2 regions of the Bacillus sp. MC1252 genome follow, and region 1 is predicted to be linked to the other one. Evidence: riboswitches for the same ligand, from Rfam matches in the RefSeq annotation. Region 1 holds a riboswitch; the other holds the start of a gene.

Region 1 (3,141 bases):
TTCCTTTATGTGCAATCGGTTCAATCTCTTTTAACGGTTCGACTACACCGAAAAAGTTTGGATATTGTACAAGAACAGCTGCTGTTTCGTCGCAGACGGCCTCTTCTAATGCCGCTACATCCGTCTGCCCTTTTCGCGCAGGTACCTCAACTACTTCAATATGCTGTCCTTTGGCATATGTTTTCAGCACTGCTCTTGATTCAGGGTGAACCGATTCAGAGACAACAATTTTCTTTTTCTTTGTATGTCCTGCAGCCAGCATCGCCGCTTCAGCTAATGCGGTTCCGCCATCATACATCGAGGAGTTGGCAAGATCCATGCCGGTCAGCTCAGCGATCATCGTTTGAAACTCAAAGATGGCTTGCAATTCACCTTGTGAAATCTCGGGCTGATAAGGTGTATACGCTGTATAAAATTCAGAGCGTGAGATGACGTGATCGACAATGACAGGCTGATAATGATCATACACACCAGCACCAAGAAACGATGAATAGGAAACAGTATCCTTATTCTTTGCAGCTAAGCGAGATAATTCCCGCACAAGCTCTGTTTCAGATGCGGCTTCTTTGATGTTGTATGCCCCTTTGAATCGTACTTTCTCTGGGATATCTGAAAAAAGCTCATCAATCGACTGAACGCCGATGACATCCAGCATTTCTTTTTGATCTTGCTCTGTTTGCGGCAAATACCTGTGCTTCATCCTCTATTCCCCCTCGTTATTTGGCTCTTTTATAAAATGGTGTGGCGACGATTTTGGCTTTTAGACGTTTTTTACGAACTTGTACTTCCACCTCTGCCTGAAGCTGCGCCTCTGATGTTTCGATCAAAGCAAGCCCGATATTTTTCTTTAACGTTGGAGATTGTGTACCCGTTGTGACAATTCCAATCTGCTTCTCTCCTGAAAAGACCGGATAGTCTGTACGCGGAATCCCTTTATCAATCATTTCAATGCCGACAAGCTTCCGCTTCGCTCCTTCTTCTTTTTGCTTTTTGAGCGCTTCTTTCCCAATAAAATTAGCTTCTTTATCCATTTTCACAGCAAAACCAATCCCGCCCTCTAATGGGGAAATATCCTTTGTGAGCTCCTGACCATAAAGCGGAAGTCTTGCTTCAAATCTCAAGGTGTCACGTGCACCGAGCCCGCACGGCATTAACCCTTTAGGCTGGCCCGCTTTTAATAAAGCCGACCAAATGTGAACGGCATCTTCTGACTGGCAGTAGATTTCAAAGCCGTCTTCTCCTGTGTAGCCAGTTCTTGAAACAAGCACCTCTTTTTGAGCGACCTCAGCTTGTGATAAAAACGTAAATGGCTTGAGAGATGTCACCTCTTCGTCCGCCACATCCTTGATGATGTCAGCAGCAAGAGGTCCTTGAAGTGCTAGCAAGGCGATTTGATCAGAGACGTTTTTGATCAATACGTCATCTTCACCTTGATGCTTGAGCAGCCAATCCACATCTTTTTCGATATTTGATGCATTAATGACAAGCAAATAGTTGTTCTTTTCTTTTTGATAGACGAGCAGGTCATCCACAGTCCCGCCATCTTCATAACACATGGCTGTATATAGTGCCTTACCATCCGTCAGCTTAGACAGATCATTGGTTAATAGCTTTTGTAAAAAAGGAAGGGCATCTTGACCTTTGACTTCCACCTCACCCATGTGAGACACATCAAAAAGCCCTGCTTTTGTTCGAACAGCTTCATGTTCTTCTTTAATGGAAGAAAATTGGACAGGTAATTCCCAGCCCCCGAAGTCAATGGTTTTTGCGCCAAACGTTTCATACGCATGAAAAAGCGGTGTTCGTTTCAACATCAATCGTTTCCCCCTTTTTTCTTACAGTGCAGATCACAAGCTGAATTTTCAGAAAAAAATCACAGCAAAAAAGGACAGAGAGCTCCCTTTTTATCAAAAAGAAGTCTCTGTCCTTGCACCTGAAAGTTTACAGCACAACATCATTGTGCGTTTTCCCCTTTGGTGGTTTGCTAAAAAAACAATGAGCAAACACTCTCCAGAGTTGCGTCCGGTAAGAGTACTTTTGCCTGAGAGATTCACTGAATCAATTCAGCTTGCTCCTTCGGCGCCTGCCAGTGCAAAATAACCGACAAGTCTCTCCCCATACCATCATCCGCTCATATTCTTCACATTTATTGGACATACTATCAAAATGGGTGACTTATTTTCTAGATCACTTACCAACATCCTACCATTAGAAATGGATCAAGAGCAACAGAAAAATCATTAACATTTTTAAAATAAATGTTCAATATCGTTCGCTTTTATTGAAATATATAGTCTTTTAAAGATCTCTCAAAAAATGAAGCGTTTAAAAACAGAACGATTTTATTATAAACCGACTAGGAAGGCAGGCGATGACCATTGAATATTCAAACGATTTTTGATCAGGAATGGGTAAGTGAATTTCAGCAGCGGCTTTCAGCAGACGGTCCCTGGGCGAACTGGGATATGTACCGATTAGCGACGCAGGTTCAGAAAGTCACGGCGATTGATTCATTCGAGGGTTTGCAAGCTCCTACGCACCTACCTGACTTCACTCCTTTAAAGCACCAGCTCGAAGTAGCCAGAAGAGTCGTAGAAGAGATGAACGGGAAAGCCATTCTAGCAGATGAAGTGGGACTTGGGAAAACTGTAGAAGCAGGGCTCATTATCAAAGAATACATGATTCGTGGACTTGCCAAAAAAATTCTCATTCTCGTCCCCGCCTCCCTTGTGTCTCAATGGGTGCAGGAGCTGCGGACGAAATTTTACATTGATGCTGTCGAACAAAAAAAAAGCTATGTGTGGGAGCAGTGTGACGTCGTAGTTTCCTCAATTGATACAGCCAAAAGACAGCCGCATCGAGACACGATTTTATCTATCGCCTACGATATGGTCATTATTGATGAAGCACACAAACTGAAAAACAATAAAACGAAAAACTATGAATTTGTGAGAAATCTAAATAAGAAGTTCTGCCTCCTGCTTACAGCTACGCCTATTCAAAACCGAATCGGAGAAATTTTCAATCTCGTTTCCCTTCTGAAGCCAGGCCATCTTGGGAATGAACATCAGTTTAAAGATGTTTTTGCCAAAAAGGACTTGCAGCTTGAAGATCATGATCGATTGAAACAGCTAATCAATA
Region 2 (3,141 bases), 1.4 Mb from region 1:
AGGACTTGTTTTGATCATTCTGAATGCAAATTACATGTTGAAGATTAGAAATCGTTAAATGGTAAAAAGCACAGCGCTATGAAAAGGCTGTGCTTTTTTTCATCCATTATGCAGCACGGCGTTTCTTTCGTGCATAAACCAAAAATAGAAATCCGAACCATACCGGTGTCAATAACAGCGCTGGACGTGTTGCGTCAGCGAAGAGCATGATCACGAGAATGGCGGCAAAAAGCACAAGAACACAAATATTCACAAAAGGTGTGAATGGCGCTTTAAAGGTAGATGCTGCATGCAGTTCAGGACGTGTTTTTTTATATTTCAGGTGACATATTAAAATAATACTCCATACCCAAATGAAACAAATGGCACTGATTGTTGTCACAATGCCAAAGGCTTGTTCAGGAATCAGCTTGCTTAAAAGAGCCCCGACAGATACCACGATCGTTGAAACAAATAGTGCATTGCTTGGGACAGCGTGTTTATTCAGACGGCCAAAGGAAGATGGTCCCTGTTTTTGATGACTGAGATTATACAAAATACGGCTCGTCGAGAACATGCCGCTATTACAAGCGGAAGCCGCAGAAGTCAGGACAACAAAATTAATGAGCCCCGCTGCTACTGGTATACCAAGCAGTCCAAAGGTTTTCACAAAAGGACTTTCTGATGCACTGAGCTCGGTCCATGGGTTGATACATAATAAAACAAAGATCGCACCCACATAGAAAAATAGAATTCTTAATGGAATTTTATTAATCGCAGACGGAATGTTTTTTTGTGGATTCGCCGTTTCTGCTGCGGACACGCCAACAAGTTCCACTCCCACATACGCAAAAATCACCATCTGGAATGACAATAAGAAGCCTGTGACACCATTTGGAAATACCCCGCCATGTGACCAAAGGTTCGTGACCGTCACAGGCCCGGCATCTGTTTGAAAACCAATGATTAAAAGAACAACCCCAACGCCAATTAGCAGTAGAATCGTAATGACTTTAATCAGTGCAAACCAAAATTCCATTTCTCCAAAAAGCTTCACTGTTAATAAATTAAACCCTAGTAAAATCAACAAACAAATGATTGCAGGAATCCATTGCGGAATGTCAAACCAATACTGCACATACACCCCGACCGCAATGACATCAGCCATCGCTGTCATAATCCAGCAAAACCAATACGTCCAGCCAGTTACAAAGGAAGCCCATGGGCCAAGATAGTCCTCTGCAATATCGGTTAATGACTGATAGCCTGTCTTCGATAAGAGCAATTCTCCAAGTGCCCTCATGACAAAAAAGATGGCCATTCCGACAATTAAATAAGCAAAAATAATCGACGGACCTGCCAATTGAATGGCCTTTCCAGAGCCTAAAAACAGCCCTGTTCCGATGGTTCCGCCTATTGCAATTAATTGAACATGACGGTTTGATAAATCTCGTTTTAATTCTTGTTGTGCCAATGTCAACGCCCTCCTCCGACACGATCCTATACTAAAATAATGAACCTTCAAAAAGTCCATAAAAAAAGAGATTGGATGCGCTCCAATCTCATGGTCATAAAAGAATAGCAAAATAGAGAAAAGCAATACATGGCATCATCCATGCATCACAAATACAATATTTCGTACTCTTCTGTCCTTTTGCCTGAGATTGTGAACCCTTCGGCGCCGCACATACATGCGGTCTCTCCAGAAGCTGCTCCTGCCATAGTGTGACCCACAGCAATCATAGCCTTCGTTATTTACTTAAAATGTTGCTATTTCTGAATAATTTTATATTTTACGCCTCTAGAAGAAAGCTGTCAATGGTAATCTTTTAAGATTTTATCCCTTCTCTACCTGATGCAATATGACTTCACTTCATCAACACCCCCTGATAAGGTATAATAAATCAAAAGATGTTCGGCTCGTTTGATGGAGAAATCCATCTTGACTATGAACCAAAGTTAGGCAATCCATTGAAGTTGGTGAAGACAAATGAAAAAATTGAACAAACAGCGTGTCACATTACAGGAAGTCGCCCGGCATGCCGGTGTCTCGACTTCAACGGCCTCACTCGTTGTTCGAAACAATCCTAGAATCTCTGAAGCCACTCGAACAAAAGTACTGCAATCCATGGAGGATTTAGGATACGTGTACGACCGCGTCGCTGCAAACATGCGGTCAAAAAGCTCCAATATTGTGGGTGTTATCGTCACGGACATTTCAAACACCTTTATTTCTGAGTTTTTAATCGGCGTGCAAACCACACTTGAATCACTTGGCTATACCGTTTTACTCGGTACAACCTTTGACAGTGTCGATAAGCAGGAACGGCTCATTTCCACAATGGTAGAGCACCGAGTTGGCGGGATTATTTTAAACCCAGCTTCGAAAAGCTCTACTAGGACGGTCAAACAGTTAAATCAAATTCGCACCCCAAAAGTACTAGCAAACCGTGAATTAGCGGAAGTGCATTGTGACTATGTCGGCGCTGATTATGAACAAGGCGCTTGGATGGCGGTACATCACCTTCTTCAAAAAGGACATCGACGTATTGCCTTTTTAGGCGGCATCAAGTCCTCATCGACTTGGATTGAACGCATGAAAGGTTTCAAAAGAGCCCATGATGAGGCAAACCTGACGATTGATGAATCTCTTATTATCGATATGGAACCTACCCGTGAAGGCGGGAAAGAAGCCCTTACCCAAGTCATCGACCAGCCCGAGCCTCCTACTGCTATTTTTTGCTTTAGTGACTTAGTCGCGTTTGGGGTCATTCAGGAACTGACAGCACGTGACATCAAGCCTGGTGAAGACATCGATGTTGTTGGATTCGATAACATCCCTGAAGCTGAGATGTATCACCCGCCGCTCACCACTGTCTCATCATTCCCACGATCCATCGGAGTAAAAGCAGCGAACCTTTTATATCATAAAATGAACGAGCAGGATGAAGAGCTGCAGCGATTGATCCTAAAGCCTCAACTTCATATTAGAGAAACCTCTACATCATCATGAAAGGGAGAATTGCGTGCAGCAATTCTCTTTTTTTATTGATCAAGTCAACTATTTCTTTATTTCATTTTTCTTTTTTTACATCACAAAGTCATAAACTTGACACATTTAAAGCGCAGGAGTATATTTATCACGTTGCTTCTTTTGGTATA

Evidence for each region. Region 1 has a riboswitch for glycine ahead of gcvT (glycine cleavage system aminomethyltransferase GcvT). Riboswitches for the same ligand answer to the same signal wherever they lie in the genome.
Region 2: another riboswitch for glycine. It lies ahead of ACYH0L_RS18405 (amino acid permease); the one in region 1 lies ahead of gcvT (glycine cleavage system aminomethyltransferase GcvT).

The regions. Positions count from the first base shown of each region.
Region 1 is NZ_CM166369.1:2,183,497-2,186,637, forward strand. It holds gene gcvPA (aminomethyl-transferring glycine dehydrogenase subunit GcvPA) at 1-700, opposite strand, end outside; gene gcvT (glycine cleavage system aminomethyltransferase GcvT) at 717-1,814, opposite strand; glycine riboswitch at 1,920-2,016, opposite strand; glycine riboswitch at 2,020-2,127, opposite strand; gene ACYH0L_RS11085 (DEAD/DEAH box helicase) at 2,379-3,141, shown strand, end outside.
Region 2 is NZ_CM166369.1:3,574,837-3,577,977, forward strand. It holds gene ACYH0L_RS18400 (DUF3169 family protein) at 1-58, shown strand, start outside; gene ACYH0L_RS18405 (amino acid permease) at 107-1,453, opposite strand; glycine riboswitch at 1,616-1,695, opposite strand; gene ACYH0L_RS18410 (LacI family DNA-binding transcriptional regulator) at 1,970-2,992, shown strand.